3 regions of the Cohnella sp. 56 genome follow, and region 3 is predicted to be linked to each of the others. Evidence: riboswitches for the same ligand, from Rfam matches in the RefSeq annotation. Region 3 holds a riboswitch; each other region holds the start of a gene.
What was found. A riboswitch is a leader RNA that binds a small molecule or an ion and turns the genes downstream of it on or off. The one in region 3 is predicted to bind cyclic di-AMP.

Region 1: it holds a riboswitch for cyclic di-AMP, as region 3 does, so the genes downstream of both, VQ071_RS16410 (C40 family peptidase) here and VQ071_RS22615 (KamA family radical SAM protein) in region 3, are expected to answer to the same signal.
Region 2: it holds a riboswitch for cyclic di-AMP, as region 3 does, so the genes downstream of both, VQ071_RS17835 (hypothetical protein) here and VQ071_RS22615 (KamA family radical SAM protein) in region 3, are expected to answer to the same signal.

Annotation. Positions count from the first base shown of each region.
Region 1 covers NZ_JAZDQE010000009.1:34,370-42,216, reverse strand. The annotation lists gene VQ071_RS16430 (ABC transporter ATP-binding protein) at 1-237, shown strand, start outside; gene VQ071_RS29330 (AraC family transcriptional regulator) at 315-446, opposite strand; gene VQ071_RS16425 (AAA family ATPase) at 735-1,697, shown strand; gene VQ071_RS16420 (DUF58 domain-containing protein) at 1,701-2,828, shown strand; gene VQ071_RS16415 (hypothetical protein) at 2,825-4,126, shown strand; gene VQ071_RS16410 (C40 family peptidase) at 4,341-4,808, opposite strand; cyclic di-AMP (ydaO/yuaA leader) riboswitch at 4,814-4,957, opposite strand; gene VQ071_RS16405 (hypothetical protein) at 5,311-6,129, opposite strand; gene VQ071_RS16400 (M1 family metallopeptidase) at 6,143-7,847, opposite strand, start outside.
Region 2 covers NZ_JAZDQE010000010.1:107,441-115,287, forward strand. The annotation lists gene VQ071_RS17825 (alpha-amylase family protein) at 1-1,830, shown strand, start outside; gene VQ071_RS17830 (hypothetical protein) at 2,414-2,572, shown strand; cyclic di-AMP (ydaO/yuaA leader) riboswitch at 2,595-2,738, shown strand; gene VQ071_RS17835 (hypothetical protein) at 2,945-3,427, shown strand; gene VQ071_RS17840 (mechanosensitive ion channel family protein) at 3,566-4,846, shown strand; gene VQ071_RS17845 (hypothetical protein) at 4,917-5,063, shown strand; gene VQ071_RS17850 (ABC transporter substrate-binding protein) at 5,383-6,714, shown strand; gene VQ071_RS17855 (carbohydrate ABC transporter permease) at 6,830-7,717, shown strand; gene VQ071_RS17860 (carbohydrate ABC transporter permease) at 7,714-7,847, shown strand, end outside.
Region 3 covers NZ_JAZDQE010000015.1:42,030-49,876, reverse strand. The annotation lists gene VQ071_RS22645 (arsenic transporter) at 1-1,053, opposite strand, end outside; gene VQ071_RS22640 (ArsR/SmtB family transcription factor) at 1,251-1,586, shown strand; gene VQ071_RS22635 (SRPBCC family protein) at 1,583-2,002, shown strand; gene VQ071_RS22630 (excinuclease ABC subunit UvrA) at 2,038-4,293, shown strand; gene VQ071_RS22625 (TrkA C-terminal domain-containing protein) at 4,505-5,131, shown strand; gene VQ071_RS22620 (TIR domain-containing protein) at 5,335-5,769, shown strand; cyclic di-AMP (ydaO/yuaA leader) riboswitch at 5,917-6,054, shown strand; gene VQ071_RS22615 (KamA family radical SAM protein) at 6,162-7,343, shown strand; gene VQ071_RS22610 (MATE family efflux transporter) at 7,519-7,847, opposite strand, start outside.

The DNA of each region.
Region 1 (7,847 bases), on a different contig from region 3:
CTGGTCGCGCTCAAGCAAGGCACGGTGCTCTACGAGGGCCATCCCGAGCAAGTGATGACGCCGTCGATGCTGCGCGACGTGTTCGGCATCGACGCGGACGTCATTCCCGATCCGCGCACGGGCGCGCCGCTCTGCCTGCCTTACGGCCTGGCAGAGGGCATCGGCCGGGAGCCGGCGGCGAACAAGGCGGCATTGGCCGCCCGCGAAGAAGGCCGCCTGACCGCAGCAGTCGTATAGCGTACGCCTTGACACGCCTTCTCGCCGCATTAGCGGTTGAGGAGGCGTTTTTTGTCTGTCGATTCGCTGCTCAGGTGCTAAAGCGTTTCATTCCCTTCGCCGCTGGTCGGGCAGGGATTTTTTTTGTCCCTGCTTGAATGAATCCATTCGCCCGGCGTCATTCCTGTCGTTTTACGAAATGCTTTGGAGAAATGATGAACGTCGGCAATTTCCTCATACCCTTGCCCTATACGGGCGGATTGAATTTTACATGAGGGATTGGGAGCTGCCGTTCGCAGGGGCTAAGCCGCTTGTTCGATGAGTGATCAAAGTAATTGCCGCAAACCGATGGACAGGTGCCGAGAGTTCTCCGCTCAGCGCCTGTCCTTTTTTTTATCGTGCCCGTAAGTTTAGCGAATGTCCTCCTTCGACGACGCTGTTTGTGATTCCGCCCACGCCTCTGTAATATGAAGGGTAGCTGGAATTGAAAGCGTTTGAGGCAGAGGAGGACTATAGCCATGATTCATCTAAAAGAAGTTCGGGAGAAGACCGGCCGGGTGCTGGACCAGATTGCGTCCATCGTCGTGGGCAAGCCCGAAGCGGCGGAGTATGCGCTGATCGCGCTGCTGGCCTCGGGGCATATCATACTGGAGGATGTGCCGGGCACCGGCAAGACGCTGCTGGCCAAGTCGCTGTCCAGATCGCTCGGCTGCGAGTTCAAGCGGATTCAGTTCACGGCGGACCTGCTGCCGTCGGACGTATCGGGCATTAACTTTTACAACCAGCGCACGGGCGCCTTCGAGCTGAGGCGGGGGCCTGTCTTCACGAATATTCTGCTGGCGGACGAGCTGAACCGGGCGACGCCCCGCACGCAATCGAGCCTGCTCGAGAGCATGGAAGAACGCCAGGTGACGATCGACGGCGAGACGCATCCGCTCGCCGTGCCGTTCCTCGTCATCGCGACGCAGAATCCAATTGAGAGCCACGGCACCTTCCCGCTGCCCGAAGCCCAGTTGGACCGCTTCATGCTGCGCATTCCGATGGGCTATCCGACGACGGCCGAGGAGTCGGAGATCGTACGCCGGTTCATGAGCGCGGACCCGCTGGCGGCTGCGGAGCCTGTGCTGAGCGTCGGCGATATTTTGCAGCTGCAGGAGGCGCTCAGGGACGTGCGCTGCCATGACGACGTGCTGGCGTATATGCTCGGGATCGTGGCTGCGACGCGCGGCCATGAAGATACGTCGATAGGAGCGAGCCCCCGCGCCACGCTCCAGTTCATGCGGGCGGCGCAAGCGAGGGCGCTGCTGCGCGGGCGGGACTTCGTGCTGCCCGAGGACGTCAAGGCGCTCGCGTCGCCCGTGCTGGCCCATCGCCTCGTGCTGCACGATCCGCTCGCAGGCGGCCGGCGGGCGCTGGAGATCGTGAGCGAGATCTTGGAGCGCACCGCCGTGCCTGCCGAGCAGGATGCGGTCTATGCTTAGCGCATGCTGATCTTCAAGCTGCTGCTCGTCGCTCTTGCGGTCGGACTGGTCCAGCGTCTGCTGTACGGCAAGCTGGGACTGCGGCGAATCCAGTATGAGCGCAGGTTCAACGTACCGCATGCCTTTGCGGGGGACAAGATCCGGATGGAGGAGCGCCTCGTCAACGCCAAGTGGCTGCCGCTGCCCTGGCTGCGCGTCGAGACGCAGATGCCGGCCGCGCTGCGGTTCGGCAAGGAGGAGCTCGATCTCGCCGTCAGCGTCGGCCAGTCGCTGCAAAATCATGCCAGCTTGTTCACGCTCGGGCCGTACACCCGGATCGTGCGGCGGCACGAGGTCGTCTGCCTGCAGCGGGGGCGCTATCGCATCGCGTCCGTCGCGATCACGCACGGCGACCTGCTCGGCGTGACGGGCAGGTCGCTCACGGTCGGCTCGGACTGCGCGATCACGGTATACCCGAGGCTGCTCCAGGCCCGGGACATCCCTCGCGCGGCACGCGAGTGGATACAGAGTGCGATGAGCACGCCGGAGGCTTTTCGCGAGGATCATTATTATACGGCCGGCGTACGCGCCTATCGGAGCGGAGATGCGCTCAAGCAAGTGAACTGGAGCGCGACCGCCAGAACAGGCGAGCTGCTTGTCAATCGCAGAGAGACGATGATCGGGGGCGACGTCACGGTGCTGCTGAACGCGGAGCTGGCGGATGCTGCCACGAATCGGCGAATCTCGGCAGAGCGCTTCGAGGAGGCGATCAGCCTGGCGGCCTCCGCCGCGAAGCAGGTGCTGGACGCCGGCGGCCGCGCCGGGCTGATCTACAACGGCCGCGCCGGCGGCGCAGAGCGCGTGCCGCTGCGCATCGAGCCGGCCGGCGGGCGGCGCCAGCTCTACGCGCTGCTGGATGCGATGGCCGACTTCGAACCCGTCGTCCGGCTCGAGCTCGGCTATTTGCTGGAGGACCTGCTTCGCGCCCGGATGCGCGGGACGAACCTGCTGCTGATTACCGCTTTTGTGACGCCCAAGCAGGAGGAGGCCTTGGCCAGGCTGCGGCAAGCGGGCAATCGGGTAGAGGTGCTGCTGCTTCATCAACAGCGTCCGGCAGCAGCGCATAGAGCCGCAGCGGGAGGGATGTCATGAAGCTGATCATTCGCAGTCTGGCGGACAGTCTGGCCGTTTATCCGGCGCTGCTCCTGCTCAGCGACTTTGCGGACCTGTCGCTGCCGCTGGCCGGCTGGATCGGACTCGCCTGGCTGGCCGCCGCTGGCGGCCGCGCGCTGCCAGCGATCCTGCGCCGCCGCATGCCTGCCGCCATCGTTCACGTCGCGCTGGTGCTCATCCTCGCTGCCGCTGCCGCCGCCGTCGATCCATGGCTGCTGGCGCTTGTCGTGCCGCTCGGCGCGCTGTCCTGGATCGCCCGCTACGACTGGCGGCGCATCGTCCGCTGCTCGGTTGCGGTCGGTCTGCATGCCGTCGTCCTCGCAGCCGCGCCGCTGCTTGGCATCGACTCGGCCGCGCGTCCGTGGCTGGCGGCGGCCGGCATACTCTGGCTGGCGGCCAGCATCTACTTCGTCCAGGCAAGCTCGCTGTCCGAGGCCGGCCTGGGCGCCGGGCTCGTCACCCGCCGGCTCGCGGCAGCCGGCCGGCGGTATGCGGCGATCTGGGGCTTGCTCGTCGCCATCGTCTTCCTGCCGTTCGCAGGCGTGCCGATCTGGCCGGCGATCGCCCGCCTCGTCCGCTGGCTGATCGCGCTCATGCCCCAGGGCAAGCCTGCGCCCGAGCCGCCCCCCGAGACCGAGCCGCCCGCACAGCAGCCTGTTTTTCCCGAGCAGGCTTCAGACACCGGGCGCATCTGGGTGTGGCTCGAGTATGCCATGTACGTCGCGCTCGCACTGCTGGCGCTGGCCGCCGTCTATCTGATCGGCCGGCGCTATCTGCTGAACGCTGTCTGGTGGCGTCGGCTGTCCGAGCGCATCAAGACCTGGTACGACAGAATGCTCCAGGGCAAGCGCCAGAACGACGAAGACCCGGGATATACGGAGGAGCGCGAGAGCCTCCTCCAGGGAGAACGGCTGCTCAGCCGGCTGTTCGCCAGGCGGCGCTCCAAGGCCAAGCCTGCGCTTCGCCGCGAGGAGTGGGCGGCCCTGCCGGCCGAGGCACGGGTTCGCAGCCTGTACGCCGCAGTTCTCGACGAAGCGGTTCGCGAAGGCTATGCGCACCGGGATTCGCACACGCCGTCGGAGACGCTCCGGGCGATCGAGGCATGGGAGTCGGCCCGCGGCGCGCCCCGGGGACAGCGGGAGCAGTCCGACATGCGCCGCTGGCTGGCCGCCATGTCCGCGAAGCTCGGCGAGCTGTACGGCAAGGCCAGGTACGGCAGCGGCGTGAAGCCGGAGGAGGCCGAACGTCTCGGCGCCGATTACCCGTGGCGGAGATGAGGACGGACCGCCGTCAGGCGGAATATCCGCGCCAGATGCCAAAAGTCCCGAATCCTTTTTCTGAGGATTCGGGACTTTTTTTGACAGCTTGTTTCGCGCCTTTTGAATGCGGGTATACAACTAATACCTCTCCATTTTCACTCCATGCAGCAGCTAAGACCCGCTTTGGGGGCGGGTCTTAGCCTAAGCAAGCAACTCTCACTTGTGCCGAATCTTACACGTGGTCGATCGCCACGGACTTGTAAGTATCGGAGTCCATCACGCGACGGGCGCCGAGATAACGCTTCGCGTAATACTTGTCATCCAGATCCGAGATCGTCACGCCCTTCGAGGCCGAATGCGCGAATCTGTTGTCGCCGACGTAGACGCCGACGTGAGATACGCCGCTGCCGCTCGTATTGAAGAATACGAGATCGCCCGGGCGCAGATCGTCGCGAGCTACCTTGTCGCCCATCGCGAACTGGCCTTTGGACGAATGAGGCAGCGTGACATCGAACTTCTTGAATACATAGGCCGTGAATCCCGAGCAGTCGAAGCCGCTCGTCGTCGTGCCGCCGTAATCGTAGTCGATGCCGATCAGCTTGGAGACGGTCGAATCGAGCTTGGATGCGGCAGACGCGCTGCCCATCTGGAAAGCAAGCAAGCAGGTTAAAGCAAGGATGAGGACTGTAACTTTACGCAAAACGGAAAGCTCCTTCCAGGTGCCTACGAGGTTAGCTGGAGGGTTCGGTTGAAGGTTCCCTATGACTTCTGCGCGAGGCGAAGTCAATTCACCCAGTAAAAAATGGTTCCCCCGTTTCCCCGTGCGCGGGAATTCGGCAGTTTTCGCACCTTAGCTTTAGAAATTCGATTTTTAGGCCTCAACTCCTGCTCCTTGAAGATTAGAATTCCTTAATGTCCGAAAGGGGGAGGAATATGTCGCCATCATCCGAAAAGCCAGACGTAGCAAGGGATGCGGGCTGCCGGCAAGAAATGGGCCGAGCCTATGAATAAATGAGAAAGATTAAGAGGAAGCAAGTCTTCGACGGGGGTGCGGTCGCAAGAGTATGATCGTAGTCTATGCCCGCCTCTCACCCAATATTAATAGTCGGTTAAAAAAAGAGACGACGCATGGTCCTTGGAGGGACCGCGCGTCGTCTCTTTTTGAGTATTTCAATGCTTGGCCGCGAGCTTGCCTGCAGAGGTCATTGATCCTCGCGCAGCCACAATCGATGCTGGCAGGCGGCTGTCCAGAGCGACAGCAGGGTGCGGATAAAATGAAAGGATTGGTTCAGCACGATGATCGCCAGGCCGGTCCAGAGGAACGAGGCCGCGGAGACGGCTGCGGCGCCCAGGAGCGAGAGCAGCGGCAGCAGGAGCGTCACCGCCAGCAGCGGGAACAGACGGCGCAAGGCGTGAACCGCACCCTGCCACAGACTGGCGCCGCCGGCTGCGCTGAACTGCATGAACAGAAACGGCAGGTGCACGACCATCATCCATAGCGCCCAGCCGGCAGCATAAGGGAGCATCTGACCGATCCACGCCTGGACGTTCGGCTCCGCCATGTAGGCGCTCCGTGCGAACGGAACGATCCAGACAGTCGGCAGCAGCGCGATCAGTTTTTCGGCAGCATACAGCAGCGTTACTTTTTTCCAAGCCTCTCTGATGCCCCGAAGCACATGCGTACCGCCCCCATCGTCGTCATGGCCGAATGAATAATACAGACCGGCATTCAGAATCGGCGTGAGCAGCATGCGGAGCAGCAGCATGCCCCCGAGCAGGAGCAGCGTCCGATCGGCCAGATCCGTCTTGAGCAGGCGGAACTGCGCCTCGATCGCGAAGATCTGCTTGGCCGCGGCGCCGAGCGGATGCTGATCCGGGAAGCGCTCAAGCACCGGAGCGACGATGGAATCGATGAGCCGGTAAAGAAAGAAGCCCCATAGCAAACGGTACAGGAAGAGGGCGACAAGCGCGTACTTGTGGCGTTTTGTCGTCGTCCAGCCTTGGCGGATCGCGTCGTTCATTCTCATCCCTCCCTCACCAGGCCATGCTGCCGATGAACGCATCGATCAGCTGGCTCAGCGTCACGTCGAGCTTGGTGCGTTGCCGCTTCGGCGCTTCGGTTTTCAGATAATTGTCGTACCTGCTGTGATCGAGCACGACATCGAGCATCGGGTCGATGGACACGTATTCGAGCGGAGCGGCGGATTGCAGCCGGAGTTGAACGTGATTCTGGATGCCGTCCCATGTCTTGCGGACGGTCTGGCCGTCCTTGAAGCCGAACAGCACGGTCACGGCCTGCGGACTTCCCATCTTGCGCGTGAGCAGGACGCTCGACTGGTAGCTGCCCTCGCCGTCCGGCTCCGTGCGGGCCGAGGCCACTGCGAAGTCGGCCGTCTCTCCGCGGTAGACATAGGCCGAGAAGAAGTCCTTCCAGTCCTCCTTGGTGACGGATTCGACGACGCGCTGGAAGGCCTGGCTGTCCGGATGCTTGAAGCGATATTTTTGGAAATAAGTGCGCATCACCTTCGACATCGTTTTTTCGCCGACCCGGGCTTCGATCGCTTTGAGCACGAGCTTGCCGCGCATGTACACATTTTCGGCATAGGCGTCCGAGCTGCCGTAGCTCCACGAATCGAGCTTGAGCGGCAGCGGATTCGTCATATAGAGGGATTCGATCGTCGTGCGGGGCGCGACGCCGTAGATGGCGGCCATGAGCTTCTCCTCGCTGTAGGAGGTGAACGCTTCGTCGAGCCAGGCTTCCTCGAATTCGTTGGAGGCGACGATGCCGTACCAATACTGGTGCGCGATCTCGTGTACGAGCGTGCGCTCGAGCTCGTAGCCCGGATTGTCGTCCTTGGCGGCGGCGCCCGTGACGAGCGTCGGATATTCCATGCCGCCCGCACCTTCCGCGTCGGGTGGCGGGATGACGACGGACAGCGTCGTGTACGGATAATCGCCGTACCACTCGCCAAGCTTGGCCAATGCAGACTTGGCCGCATGCATGTAGCGCTCCTCCTGGCCGGCATGCAGCGGGTCGAGGTACAGCTTGATCCGGACGCCCGGCACGCCGGCCGATGAGAAGGAGTCCTCCGCTGTCACGAACCTGGGCGAGGCGGACCAGGAGAAGTCATGCACATCCTCGGCGTAGAACTGATAAATCTTGCGGCCGTCCTTCACGACGGGCTGCTTGTACTGGAAGCCCGTAGCCGCCACGATCCGGTCCTCGGGAACGTCGATCTTCACGCTGTAAATGCCGAAGTCCGAATAGAACTCCGAATTGCCGTGATACTGGTGCAGATTCCAGCCTTCGGCCGTCCGCCCGCGCGTGCCTGCCGTCTCATAGGCGGCGACCTTCGGGAACCATTGGCCCGCCATGACAAAGTCGCCAGCCTGCCCCATGCGGGCGAATATTTGCGGCAGCTTGACCGTGAACTTCATGCGGACGGTGACGCTCTGACCCGCTCCGACCGCCTTGGGCAGCCGGAAGGCGACGAGCGTCAGATCCTTCGCGTTGCCGTCGTCCGGTTGAATGTAGCGAAGGCGGGGCAGGAGCGTCTCGCCCGCTTCGGTCGTGAGCTCGGTCAGCGCCATGGCTCCCTCTTTGCCCGGGGTCATCTTGACGCCGCGCAGCTGGCCGTTCGACTCGTTCATGAAGGTGCTGCCCGGCGAGAAGGCGTTGGGGTACAGGTGCAGATAGAGGTCCGTCACCGGCTTGCGTCCGGGATTGGTCCAGGTCAGC
Region 2 (7,847 bases), on a different contig from region 3:
CCGGGCATCGTCCGCGACGCGCTGGCGATATGGCGAGAAGAGACGCGCAAGCTGGGGATCGGGCTGGGCGTTCATTACTCGGGTCTGTATGATTATCTGGCAGTCCGGCAGCATCCGGAATGGGCGCGCATCGGCCCGGAAGGAGAACCGGACGCCGAAGCGACGAGCGTGTTCGGCCCCTATGTCGATGAGCTGCTTGTTCCGCAGCTCGTGGAAATCGCCGACAGGTACGACGTGGACAATGTCTGGCTGGACGGCGAATGCTGGGGCGCGAAGCTTGACTACTCGCCTGCCGCTCTGGCGGCCTGGAAGGCGGAAACCGGCTGGGACGACGCGCCGACGGACCGTGGCGACAACCGTTGGCCGCAATGGAAAAGCTTCCACCGGGCAGCGTTCGAGCGTTATCTGCAGCATTGGACAGGGGAGCTTCGCCGGCAGCGGCCGGAGGTGCAGATCGCCAGCAATTGGGCGTACACGACGATGTGCCCCATCCCCGTCGCGGCGCCGATCGATATCGTCTCGGGCGATTACGATCCGATGCTGTCCGCGGATCGGGCGAGAACGGAAGCCCGTTATCTGACGAACGTCGGGATGCCGTGGGAGCTGCTGTCCTGGGGCTTCGACAGCGCCGACGGCCAGGAGGAGCTGCTGAAGTCGCCGGCGCAGCTCAAGCAGGAGGCCGGCGTAGTCCTTATGCACGGCGGCGGGTTCATGCTGTATTATTTGCCGACGCGTTCGGGCTACATCGCCGACGAGATCGCAGACACCGCGGCCGACGTCGCCGCGTTCTGCCGGGCGCGGCAGGCGCTGTGCCATCGCAGCGTCTCCGTACCGCAGGTGGCGCTGCTCCATTCCGCCGCCAGCCAGTTCGACGTATCCGACCGGGTGTACACCTGGTGGGATACACCGCTGCAGGAGCTCGAGGGCGCGCTGCATGCGCTGCTCGAGTCGCACTATTCCGTAGACGTGCTGACGGAATATATGCTGATGGAGCGGCTGGACGAATTCCCGCTGCTTGTCATTCCTGATTCGCCGGTGTTGGAGGAGAGTTTCCGCGAGCGCGTGCTGCGGTATGTCGAGAAAGGCGGCAAGCTGCTGCTGCTCGGGGAACGCTGCGCACGGCTGTTCGCGGAAGCGGATGACAGCCGCGGGGAGGCGGGCGACGGTGGCCCGCTCGGCGCTCGACTGGTCGGGGAGCCGTGCGAGGTGCGGGCGCAACTCGTGTCCGGTGCGGGCAAGATCGGCTGCCCGGGCCGGTGGCAGGCCGTCGAGCCGCTCGCGGCGGAGACGCTGTCGCTGCGCTATCACGGCGAAGGCGTGCAGGAGCGCAGCGCCTATCTGGATGTGCGTGCCGAAGGCGTATCGTCGGATCATCTCGCGCTGCGGCACGAAGCCGTCGCCGCGACGCTGCGCCGGTACGGTCGCGGGGAGATCGCCGCCGTGTACGGGCCGCTCGCCGACCGCTATTATCACAGCCATCATCCGTTCATGCGCCGCTATATCGGCGATATCGTCCGCCGCCTGTTCCCCGCTCCCGAGGTGACGACCGACGCCCCGGCCTGCGTCGACCTCGCGCTGCGGCGTTCGGCGGACGGCGCGCTGTGCGTGAATCTGCTGAATCTGGCAGGAATGCCCGTGTCCAATCGGCGCGGCTTTCCGGATTACATCCCGCCGATCGGTCCGATTCAGTTATCGGTTGCGGCGGCTATCAAGCCGACCTCGGTCGTGTGGGAGCCGTCGGGTCAGCCGCTCGATTACGAATGGCGCGACGGACGCGTGGAGTTCGTCGTGCCGGAACTCGACATTCACGGTGCGGCGGTCATCCGGTAGCGCCGGGGAACAAAGCCCGAACAGCGCCGCCTAATGCTCGCAAGAAAAAATCCCCCGTACGGCGACAGATGAAAGGACATCTGCGGCCATGCGGGGGATCATTTTTTTCGTTTTTTTGACGATGCCTCTTCCCTACTGAACCTCGATCATTGCTTTCCAATTGTCAGGATTAATAATCCATCCCGATGAAAATGCCTCCACGAAAATATCTTTCGGATGTCTCATCTCCACCTTTTGATAATCGCCATGCCCAAGGTTTCAAGGGCTTCCTGATTTGCTTCTCGACTGGATCGGTGCCACAATCCAACTGGAGCAGGCCGGCTCCAATACACCCGCAATGTCCGATATAATTTGAAGCATGTAAAGGTTCGAATCCCGAATCCCTAATCCCGAATCCAAACAATCCGGACATCGAATCTATGAAATCCGCACTAGGCATTCCTTGACGAATTCGTTAACGTGATAAAACTACATTTATATAAGACGGGCATTGGGCATATGAGATGGATATCGCTGTTATGGATCCCGTTCCGATTTCATCTCGAGTTCGATTACGAAGCCGCTTATTCTGATCAAGAAAATGATGGTCGACTGGAACAGAGGCGCGAGGGAGTTCGACGGCAAATTTTCGAAGGACGAGGTCGGTACGATCGGAGAGACGTTCAAGCGAATCTCGTCGGAGAACGAAGAGCTGGCCAGGAGGCTCATTCGTTCGGAGTTAAAGGAGAGGGAAGCGGTTTGACATTTCTTATCCTTCTCTTTATCATATAGGCACGCTTAATTTCCGGTTGCAATGTCCGGAAAGCGGGGGAACCCAGTCAAGTGGGGCGAATCACTTCGCATGAAGTGTAGGGTACCATCTTACCCGAGTCCGTCAGCTAACCTCGTCAGCAATGGATGGGTCTATTTTTTCTTTTCTTTACAGGTAAATCCCGGACCCTATTATTCAGGGTCTTTTTGCGTTCTGCGGACCCTGCTGGCATTTATCATCGGACTGGTTCAATACAGGAGAGAGGAGGCTTCTACATTGCCGTTTCACACGAATCCCCAGTAGAACACGAAAAGGAGAGTGCTAAAATGGCGAAAGCAAAATACATAATAGGCGGGATCCGGCATGCGTGATAGCCGGCATGTCCGTTTTCTCGTTTCCGCTCCGAATCAGGACGGCCGATCGTTCGTCAAACAGTTGATTCGACGAGAATTGCCATATGCGCTGCTCACGAACAACAAAAAGGAAAAAAGCAGGCTGCAGCGGTCCAAGCATGCGCAGCTGGTGCAGGTGAAGACGGCCGAACCCGACACTTGGCGGCCGCCAGGCCTCGATGCCGATCTAATCATCCTATTTGAGAGAAGTCCTGCGCTGTCTTGGCGGTACGTTCAGTTTTGCCGGACATGGACCGAGAGCCCCATCCATATTTTTACCTGCAGGGGCAGCTTCATTTCCAAGCGAAGAGAGATGGATATCCAGGTTCATCAACATATCGCGGGTATTGATCCCGCGTACCTGGATATGAAAATCGACTCTTTTATCGGTTGTGTCTCCGGGCGTGCGGACGAGTTATGGCAGGAAGCATATATAAATGAAGGAATCCGCTGATCGTCAGCGGCATTCCTTCGCGACCGGGACATACGTCATTGACCGGTTGGCCGGATTTCGGTAACATCGAATAACAAGCTCCCTGGCGCATGGGCAATCTCGTCAGGCGAGCCTTTCTTTTATTTTGGGGAGGAAGAGATGAATTCAATCCAACAACTGATCGCCGATCTGGGCGTCGCGTCCGGCCTGTCCGCCGATCTGGCGAATGCTGTCCTGATTGTCGGCATTGCGGCCCTTAGCATCCTCGCGCATTATGTCACCAAGAAGGTCGTGCTCAGCATCACTTCCCGATATATCCGCAGCAACCGCTATAAGTGGGCAGATCATTTCCTCCGTCGGAAAGTGCTTCAGAGACTGTGCCACATCGTTCCCGCCATTATTATTTATTCCTTCTCGTACAGCTTCCCTGGCTATCACCGTCTGATCGGGCAGGGAATCGCAGTCTATCTGACGATCGTGGCGATCATGGTGCTCGACGCGCTGCTGAACGCCATGAACGATATATATACGACCTACGAGATCTCCAAGAGCCGCCCGATAAAGAGCTACATTCAGGTCGTAAAAATATTTTTGTTCGTCATCGGCGGCATTGTGGTCATCTCCAATCTGATCGGACAGAGTCCGCTCATCCTGCTCAGCGGCATCGGCGCGCTGTCTGCGGTCATGCTGCTGATCTTCAAGGACTCACTGCTGGGCCTAGTCGCAGGCGTCCAACTGTCCTCCAATGATATGGTGCGGGTCGGCGACTGGATCGAGATGCCCAAGTACGGTGCAGACGGGGACGTGATCGATATCTCTTTGAACACCGTCAAGGTGCAAAACTTTGATAAGACGATTACGACGATCCCCTCGTACGCGCTCATCTCCGATTCGTTCAAAAATTGGCGGGGGATGCAGCGGGCGGGCGGACGGCGCATCAAGCGCTCGCTATATATCGATATGAACAGCGTAAGCTTCTGCAAGCCCGAGATGCTCGAGCGGTTCGAACGCATTCAGTATCTAAGCGACTACATTCGGGAAAGGGCTATGGAGATCGAGCTGTACAACCGGGAACGCGAGATCGACCGCACCGTGAAGGCGAACGGTCGCGCGATGACGAATATCGGCGTATTCCGTGCCTATATCGAGCGGTATCTGGCGCAGCATCCCAGGATTCATCGTGATATGACGCTCCTCGTTCGCCAGCTGCCTCCAGGCGAGAACGGTCTGCCGCTGGAGATCTACGCATTCACCGATACGACCGTATGGAGCGAGTATGAAGGCGTACAGTCCGATATCTTCGATCATCTGCTCGCGGTCGCGCCGGAGTTCGGGCTCGTCGTGTTCCAGAACCCTTCCGGCCACGATATGCGCGAAATGTTCAAGCACGAGCCTATGCGCTCACGCATCGCATCGGGAGGAGACGCTCCCTATCGGTAATGGTCGGCTGGGGCCATAAGGTTCGGTGAGCGCGCACGTCTGGCACAGAGCAGATCAATATGATATCCCGATGAATAAACAAGCCCCTGTACCTGTCCTGGCGACGGTGCAGGAGCTTGTTTTCGTGCCGAGCATGGCCCGGCCGACGATGCTCCGGAACTTCTTCATGCCCCGTCTGAGACTGTGGGAACCGGCGCATGACGGCAGCCATGAATGACGGCGAGAAAATGCCGGGTATGATAGGCATGCTGGGCGAGCTACTTCGCCGCGGCTTGCTTCACGGCAGGATGGAGAAATTCACATTGCAAATTTAGTGTCATTATACTTAACATCGTGAAAACGCCTTCCAATCAACGCGAACGTTTCCGAAATATGTAAGCGAACACATCACAATTGAATTCATTCGCCGCCGCCGCAACAAACAAAAAATAGCTAACAAAAACAAAATGCGGCCATTTGAATGTGACTTTAATTAACATAGTATGGACTTAGGCAATCGGCAACAACCGTACAAGCAAAACGGGGAGGGCAAACAAATGAAAAAGAAAAATGTGGCAGTAGGTCTGGCAATGACACTCGGAGTCGGGTTGCTGGCGGGGTGCGGCAGCTCGAACGACGATTCGAGCGCTTCGCAGTCGGCGGGCGCTTCGGCGAGTACGGGCGCCAGCGCCAGCGCGTCGGCCAGCTCGAGCGCAAGCGGCGAAGCTTCGGGCGGCGAAAATATCAAGGGTACGATCACGTGGGCGACGCACCGGACCGAACTGGTCGATACCGACCTGAAGAAGTATGTCGAAGCGTTCGAAGCCAAATACCCCGGAACCACGGTCAAGATTGAAGGACTGAAGGACTACGAGCAGACGATCCGCGTACGGATGGCTGCGAACGAGTTGCCGGACGTACTCTCGCTTGTCGAGACGACGCAGTCGGACTTGCCGAAGTTCTACGAGCCGCTCGACGATCTCGGTCTGGATGACAACATTTACTTCAAGGACTACAACTCCTATGACGGCAAGCTGTACGGCATTACGCAGCAGGTGGCGATCAACGGACTGCTGTACAACAAGCAGGCATTCGCCAAGGCCGGCATCGCCGAGCCGCCGAAGACGCTTGACGAGCTGTTCGCCGATGCGGACAAGCTGAAGGCTGCAGGCATCGTGCCGATGGCGACCGCCTTCAAGGACGCCTGGACGCTCCAATACTGGACCGACCCGGCCGAGTTCATCTACGGCAGCACGAACCTGCGCAACGACAAGATCAAGACGGATACGCCGTTCACGGTCGACGGCGCATACGGTCAGGGTCTCGGCATCCTGAAGCAGCTCTATGACAAGGGCTATCTCGAGAAGGATGTCTACTCGGCGACGTGGGATCAGACGCAAAAGGATCTCGCCTCCGGCAAAGCGGCGATGATGTACATCGGCAACTGGGCGATCTCGAACCTGCTCAGCAACGGCCTGTCGCTCGATGACATCGGCTTCGTCCCGCTGCCGTACGACAACAGCGGCACGTACAAGGGCATGATGCGCAACGACTGGGCGTACGCAGTCAGCGCGACGAGCAAAAACAAGCCGCTCGCGAAGGCGTTCATCAAGTTCCTGCTCGAAGAGTCCGGCGACTACAAGGATCACATGATCATCTCGCCGCTGAAGGATCAGCAGCAAAGCTTGAAGCAGATTACCGACTTCATGGCCTACAAGCCGGAGATGCTCGAAGCGCAGTCGATCGGCGAAGACGTGAAGGCCGTCGAGAACAAAATGCAGTTCGATCCGTTCAAGTTCATTCAAGAAGTGACGGTCGGCAAGATGCAGGACGTGTTCGACAGCTACAACAAGAAGTGGAAGTCGACGAAGGCGGCGCTCGGCAAGTAACGGGACCGGCGGGCGCAATTGCGGCATGACCGACAGAAGCGGATGGCCGGTCCTACGGACATCCGCTTCTGTCGTGTCCAGCCCCGTCCGTCGTTTAGGAAAGGAGTGCTAGCGGATGATCGACAGCCTGTCGTACAGCCTGCAGAAGCGGATTTTGATCGTCCTGTTCCTGCTCGTACCGATCGCGCTGATGGCGGTATTCTCGCTGTATCCCACCGGGTATCTGGTTTTTCTCAGCTTCATGAGCTGGGACGGCTTCAGCCCGGAGAAGACCTGGGTAGGTATCGCCAATTACAAGGAAGTGTTCCAGACGAAGGAGATCTGGCAGGCGTTCGGCCACAACTTCGTCTATGTCATCTGGGGCCTGCTCCAAAATGCGCTCGGCCTGTTCTTCGCGCTGGTGCTTAACTCGAAGCTGAAGGGGCGCAACGGTTACCGGGTTATGCTGTTCATGCCTTATATTATGAACGGCGTCGCCGTCGCTTATATGTTCAACTATGTGTTCAACTCGGAATACGGCTCCTTCAATATGATGCTGCGCGGCATGGGACTCGATTCCCTCGCGATTAGCTGGTTCGGTTCGCCGAAGGCGGTCAACCACGTACTGGGCTTCATCACGCTGTGGAAATTCATGGGCCTCAACATGGTCATTTATCTCGCCGCGCTGCAATCCGTTCCTTCGGAAATCATCGAAGCCGCCAAGATCGACGGCGCTTCGCGCTTCCAGACGACGATGCGCGTCGTATTGCCGAATATCACCCAGGTCATCGAGCTGAATCTGTTCCTGACGATTATCGGTACGCTCGAGATGTTCGATCTGCCGTTTATTCTGACAGGCGGCGGACCGCTTGGCGCGAGCGATACCTTCCTGACGAAGACGGTCGCTACGGCATTCAAGTTCAACAACTTCGGGCTCGCGTCCGCCATGAGCATCACGCTGATCGCGCTGGTCGTGGTCGTGCTGGGCATCCAGCGGCTCGCAACACGGAGGTGGTCGGAATGAGCGAGAAGCGCTTCGCGCCATTGTCCGTGTTCCAGCATCTCATTTTGTGGATCGCCGTCCTTGTGATCGTATTTCCGCCGTTTGTGCTCGTGCTGAACGCGTTCAAGAGCAAGACGGAGTTTGCCCAGAC
Region 3 (7,847 bases):
ATTATGAATGGCCAGCGCGTTGATCATTACGGTCGGCAGATTGTTCATGATCGAGGAGAGGATCGCGGCGACGAAGCCGGTGCCGACGGTCGCGGCGAACAGGCCTTGCTCACCCAGCCATTCGAATACCTTCCCTAACTCATTCGTCAGACCGACATTGCGCAGGCCGTACACGACGACGTACATTCCGATCGAAAAGGCGACGATCGTCCATGGCGCTTCCTTTACCAGCTTGCGGGTATGAACCGCCGGACTGCGCCTTGCGAGCAGCAGGAAGGCCAGCGCCGCGGCGCCTGCGATGACCGACACCGGCACATCGATAAATTCGCTGATCATGTACGCCACGAGCAGAACCGCCAGAATGACCCAGGAGATGTTGAACACGCGCCGATCTTTGATGGCGTCCGCCGGGGGCTTCATATGCGACAGATCGTACTGCAGCGGGATGCTCCGCCGGTAAAACAGGTAGAGCACGAGCAGGCTCGCCGCCACCGCGCATACGGTCGGAACGATCATGCGGCCGGCATATTCGACGAACCCGACGCCGAAAAAGTCGGAGGAGACGATATTGACGAGGTTGCTGATGACGAGGGGGAGGGAGGCGGTATCGGATATAAATCCGCTCGCCATCACGAACGGCAATATCATGCGTTCATCCAGTTTGAGCGCGCGCACCATTGCCAGGACGATCGGCGTCAGAATAAGCGCGGCGCCGTCGTTGGCAAAAAAGAAGGCAACGGCCGCTCCCAGCAAGATGACGTACACGAGCAGCAACTTGCCGTTGCCTCCGGCGATGCGGGCCATATGGAGCGCAGCCCATTCGAAAAAACCGATCTCGTCGAGCACTAGCGATATTAAAATAATAGCTACGAAGGCAAGCGTCGCATTCCAGACGATCCGTGTGACATCCCAAACATCCTCAAAACCGACGACACCGCAAATCAGCGCCAATAACGCGCCTCCGCAAGCTGTCCACCCAATGCCCAGTCTCCGGGGCTGCCAGATGACAAAAACCAATGTAATTACGAAAATAATAGCAGCGATTGCCAGCATAAAGCCTCCTACGTCAGGTACGTTTCTGTGATTGCCACAATCATTATAAACGCATGCCTTTATATAAATAAATCATTATATTAAGCATTGCTGCAGCGCCCCTTTTCGTGATTTGACACGACACCAAACGGTGTCATACAATCGCATTATGACTATTGGGCAGCATACAGAATCGATCACCATTAGGAGAGGGTGTTGTGAGCGAGAACAATCCGATGCGGGATGCGTTTGACGCGATTGCAGACCCGACGAGACGCCGATTGATTCGCTTGTTGGCGGAGGCGGAGGCGGGGGAATTGCCGCTTCACGAGCTGACGCCGCATTTTACGATGGGCCGCACGGCGGTATCCAAGCATTTGACGATTCTCAAGGAAGCCGAACTCGTGCTTGACCGAAAAGTCGGCAGGGAGACGCGTTATCGGCTGAATGCCGATCCGTTGAGAGAAGTGCAGGACTGGGTGGCCTTCTACAGGAAGTTCTGGAGCGAGAACTTGATACGTCTGGGCCGGCTATTAGAGGAGGAAGAAGAATGAGTCTGACTTTAAACTTGGATTTTGAGTACAACACGTCGATCGAAAAGCTGTGGAATGCGATTACCGACGCGGACAAGCTGGCCAAATGGGTGGTCGACATCCGCTCCGGCCAGGCGATGGAGAACAACTTCAAGCCGGTCGTGGGGCATCAGTTCCAATTCCGCGCGCAGCCGACCGAATATTGGAGCGGCATTATCGAAGGCGAAGTGCTCGTCGTAGAGGCGCCTCACCGGTTGTCCTATACGTGGGCGAGCGGGGAGACGCACACGGTCACCTGGACGCTGCAGAAGCTGGGGGACGGCAAGGTCAAGCTTCATCTCGAGCAAACCGGCATCTCCAGCGAGCCGGCGCGCGCAGGCGCCAAGCACGGCTGGACAAAATGGCTCGGCGAGCTCGAAAAGGCGCTGGAGCAATAGATGAATCGTTGGCCAAGATCGGTAGGAGGTCAGGCATGAACGAAAAAAATCAGGAATATATCGTCATCACGGGTGCGAGAGAGAACAACCTCAAAAACGTATCCTTGCGCATCCCCAAACGAAAGATCACGATTTTCACCGGGGTATCCGGGTCCGGCAAGTCGTCGATCGTATTCGATACGATCGCCGCAGAATCGACGCGCCTGCTCAACGAAAACTTCAGCATGTTCGTACGCACGTTCCTGCCGCGATATCCGCAGCCCGATACGGATGCGATCGAAAATCTGAGCATGGCCGTCATCGTGGATCAGAAGCGGCTGGGCGGCGGCTCACACTCCACGATGGGCACGATTACCGACATTTCCCCGATTCTCCGCCTGCTCTTTTCCCGCATCGGCAAGCCGCATATCGGTCCCGTCAACCTGTTCTCGTTCAACGATCCGCAGGGCATGTGCCCCGAATGCAACGGCATCGGCCGCAGCCTGGGCGTCGATATGGACAAGGCGATCGACCTGGCCAAGTCGCTGCGAGAAGGGGCTATCCTGCTGCCGGGCTACTCGGTGGACAGCTGGGATTGGAACCTGATTGTACAGTCGGGGCCGTTCGATCCGGACAAAAAGCTGAGCGAGTATCCCGCGGACGACCTGGAGCAGATGCTGCACGGCAAAGCGAAAAAGCTGAAGGTGGACTTCGCCGGGAAGGCGATGAATATCACCATGGAAGGCGTCATCGAGAAGTTCACGAACAAGTACATCAAGCAGGACGTGAAGACGAAGTCCGAGCGTACGCAGCAGACCGTGGCGCCGTACATCACGGAAGGCCCATGCCCGAGCTGCCACGGCGCGAGACTCAGCCAAGCCGCGCTCAGCTGCAAGATCAACGGCTACAACATCGCGGATCTGTCCGCCATGGAGGTCGGGCAGCTCATCCGTGTCGCCAGGGAGATCGACGATCCGGCCGCCGGCCCCGTCGTCAAGTCGCTCACGGAGCGTCTGCAGCATCTGGTGGATATCGGATTGGACTACCTGACGCTGGACCGGGAGACGGACACGCTGTCCGGCGGCGAATCGCAGCGGGTCAAGATGGTGAAGCATCTGAGCGGCAGCCTGGTGGACGCGACGTACATCTTCGACGAGCCGAGCGTCGGCCTGCACCCCCGCGACGTGCACCGGCTGAACGGATTGCTGCAGAAGCTGCGGGACAAGGGCAATACCGTCATCGTCGTCGAGCATGATCCCGATGTCATCAAGGTGGCGGATCATATCGTCGACGTCGGACCTCATGCCGGCAGGCGCGGAGGCAGCATCGTGTACGAAGGCAGCTACGACGGGCTGCTGGAGTCTGGGACGCTGACAGGCAGCTATATGAAGCGGCCGCTCCAGCTCAAGCAGGCTTGCCGGCAGCCGTCCGGCAAGCTGCCGATCCGACATGCGGCGCTCCACAACTTGCAGGACGTGAGCGTCGATATACCGACCGGCGTATTGACCGTCGTGACGGGCGTCGCGGGCTCGGGCAAGAGTTCGCTCATCAACGATGTATTCCTGAGTCAGCACCCGGATGCGATCGTCATCGACCAGTCGGCGGTGGGCGTGTCCACGCGCTCCAATCCCGCGACCTACACGGGAATCATGGACGACGTCCGCAAGGCGTTCGCGACCGCCAACAAGGTCAGTCCGAGCTTGTTCAGCTTCAACTCCAAGGGCGCTTGCGAAAACTGTCAGGGGCAGGGCGTCGTATATACGGACCTGTCCTTCCTCGACAGCGTGAAGCTGCCCTGCGAAGTATGCGGGGGCAAACGGTTCAAGGAGGAAGTGCTCACCTACGAGCTGAACGGCAAATCGATTGCGGAAGTGCTGGAGCTGACAGTGGAGCAGGCGCTGGAATACTTCCAGCTCAAGGAGGTCGTACGCAAGCTGCAGGCGATGAGCGACGTGGGCCTGAACTACATCACGCTCGGCCAGCCGCTCAGCACGCTCTCCGGCGGGGAATGCCAGCGCATCAAGCTGGCCAGCGAGCTGCACAAGAAGGGCAGCATCTACGTGATGGACGAGCCGACGACGGGCCTGCATATGTCGGATATCGGCCATCTGCTGGAGATTATGAACCGCCTCGTGGATGCAGGCAATACGGTGATCGTCATCGAGCACAATCTCGACGTGATCAGCCAGGCCGATTGGATCATCGATATGGGACCGGACGGAGGCAGCAAAGGCGGGCAGGTCGTGTTCGAAGGTACGCCGGAGCAGATCGTCCATGCGGAGCAATCGATCACGGGAAAATATTTAAGCTAGCGCCAAGCTTCACCATGACGGATAACGCCTCTCTTCGCTCCCGCGGAGGGGGGCGTTTTAAGTGTACGTTTCCTGCGATTCCAATTCACATCTGCCGCTTGCTTGAGAAGCCCGTATGATCTGTGCAAATACGATATTTACATCATTTGTCCAAAAGCGTATATTCATATCAGTTCGTATTCACATCGTCGGATAGGGGAATAACGCAGGCATGCACGACCAAGAAAAAGCGGGCTATAAATCGATCGCGCTCGATATCGCGCAACGAATCGTGAGCGGCGAGCTCCCCGAGAAAAGCAAAATATCCGGGCGCTCCCTTCTCGCAGGACAGTACCACGTATCCCCGGAAACGATCCGCAAAGCGATCGTCCTGCTCAAGGACGAAGATATCGTCTCCGTGTCCCAGGGGAAGGAGATCGTCATCGTCTCCGCCGCCAAAGCCAATGAGTATATATCGAAAAACAATTATCTGAAATCCGCGTATTCGCTGAAGCAGGAAATCCAGCAGCTGCTGGTGGAAAAACACGAGGTAGACCGCAAGTTCGAGGTGCTGTTGAAGGAAATTATCGAAGCCTCCGACCGTCTCAAAAATCTGAAGCCCTACAATCCCGTCGAGCTCAAGATCAAGCCGGACGCGCATGTGATCGGAAAAACGATCGCAGCGCTTGAGTTCTGGCAAAATACCGGCGCGACGATCATCGCCTTAAGACGCGGCGTTAACGTATCCATCTCTCCCGGGCCTCATGTCGTGCTTCGGGAAGACGATGTCGTCGTCGTCGTCGGAGACGATCATGCGCACCGGAGAACCGAGCAATTCCTGAATACAACGCGCTTATAACGCGCCGGACATGGCGGCGTCGTCGCAAACAGCGGCGGCGGTTTTTTTCATACAAAATTATACATACAATTTTATTTATCAAATAAGGTTGTGAGTCGCCTGTTTTTTTGTTATCCTTTTAACGATCCCATATGCATCGATAAACGATGGAGCCTGTCATCAGGGCTCTTTCTCTTTATGCAGATGAGTAAAAGGAGTTCGTGATGTCATTTCAATCTGAAGCAAACAACCGGTACCACCTGTATTTAAGTTATGCCTGGAACCACAATGGCGCCTGCGACGAACTATGCGAGCTGCTGCGGCGCATAGAGCAATTCGATCCTGCTTTTACGCTGATTGCTCCCGACCATCCCGCGAACCGCTCAAGCGACGAACGAGCGCTCTACCAAACTATTAAAGCCAAAATGAAATTTTGCGATGTCGTGATTCTGCTGGTCGGGGGATACCCGGATTACAGCCGCTGGATCAACAAAGAGCTTATTGCCTGCAGAGACGGTCTGCACAAGCCTGTGATCGCCGTTCAACGGGATGCCCTCGACTCCGCATCTTTTATTATTAAAGAAAATGCGGACCTGATGGTCGGTTGGGATGCGGAATCCATCATTCAGGCGATCAAACAAATCGCGAGGAAGCCGTAATAGCCGCCGCTCAAGCGGCGAGCGCCTATTAATTCACAGTAAATTACAGACAATCTATTTTTGTATCAAAGGTTGTTTGAATGAATAAGGTTTGGTATACTCATCATTACCAGCTACGTTTCCTTTAAATTCCACCTTTATTTTCATAGTTGCTTCTGGCTTAATTTCCGGATCATCCGGAAAGCGGGGGAACCACTCTTTTGGGGCGAATCGGTCCGCGAGACCGTAGGGAACCATCTATCCCGAGTCCTTCAGCTAACCTCGTCAGCTATAGATGGGTCAATACTTGCGGCGGAGCTGCGCTCCGTTTGTCTTTTGACCCGTACAACGGGTCTTTTTTGTTGCCAAAAATGGCCCTTCACATAATTTTGATACGATGAGGAGGATGCAAGATGGCACAGCCAAAGTACATAACGGATATCGGGAAACTGACGCAAATCCCCGAGTCGGACCGCGAGAAGCTTCATCGCATTACGGATAAATTCGTTTTTCGCGTGAACGATTATTACTTGAACCTGATCGACTGGGACAACCCCGATGACCCGATCCGCAAGCTCATTATCCCCAACGAGGACGAGCTGGGCGAATACGGGCGATGGGACGCTTCGGACGAAGACACCAACTACGTCGTAGAGGGCTGTCAGCACAAATACAAATCCACGGCACTGCTCATCGTATCAGAGGTGTGCGGAGCGTATTGCAGATACTGCTTCCGCAAACGGCTGTTCCGCAACGACGTGAAGGAGGCCGTGAACAATGTGGAGCCGGGGCTGCAGTATATTGCGGATCATCCCGAGATCAGCAATGTCCTGCTCACGGGGGGAGACAGCCTGATCCTCGGCACGCCCAAGCTGCGGACGATCTTCGAGCGGCTGAGAGCGATCGACCATGTGAAGATCATACGGCTCGGCTCCAAGATGCCGGTATTCAATCCGATGCGGATCTACGAAGACGAAGCGCTGCTGGAGCTGATCCGCACGCATTCCACCACGGACAAGCGGATTTATGTCATGGCGCATATCAATCATCCGCGCGAGATCACGCCGGAAGCGAAGAGAGGGTTCGAAGCGCTGCACCAGGCAGGTGCGATTGTGGTGAACCAGACGCCTGTCCTTCGGGGCATCAACGACGATCCCGCCGTTCTCGGTGAGCTGCTCGATCGCCTGTCGTGGGCCGGCGTGACGCCGTATTACTTTTTTGTGAACCGGCCGGTTGCGGGCAACAAAGCGTTCGTGCTGTCGCTCAAGGAAGTATACGACATCGTCGAAGGCGCCAAGGCGCGCACCTCCGGACTCGGCAAGCGGGTACGGCTGTCCATGAGCCATACGTCGGGCAAGATCGAGATACTGGCGATCGAGGAAGGCAAGGCCTATCTCAAATACCACCAGTCCCGGGACAATGAATACGGCAAGTTCATGGTGCTGGATTGCCCGGACGATGCATCCTGGTTCGACGACCTGCCGGGCAACGAGTTGCATTGGAAAAAGCCGGCTAAAAAGTCGGATAAAATCGTCTCGGTCAATTCGCTGGACGACATGCCGCAAAGGGGCAGAAAGCTCATGGCGGGGCGGTAGGAAAACGCATTGACAGTTGGGCGACGGGACAGACGACAATGAATCCGGCGATTACTTGCCGCCGCTCCTCGAGAACGTAGGCCAAGGCCGAATTCATCAATTACGTCAAGCAGGCAGCCCTACGGCTGCCTGCTTGACGTTAACTTGTATTCAATTAAATGAAGGAAAAATGCTGTCAATGCGAAACCATGGTCGTTGCCTGCGCTTTCCCCGGCTTGACGCGCGCCTTGCTCCAGTCCAGCTTGACATACCGCAATCCATTGGCCAGGGCGGCCAGCACCATATTGCTGCACAGCGCGATCCAGGCGCCGACCTGGCCGTAATCCAGCACGACCGTCAGCAGCAGTGTGACGGGGATGAAGACGATCCAGTTGAGTACGAACGCCACGCGGGATAAATAGGTCGTATCCCCGATCCCGCGAAGCCCGCCGCCAAAAATAATGCCCGACGTATTGAACAGCTGGATGAACGCCGCCAGATGAATGAGCGGAATAACGGCCATGT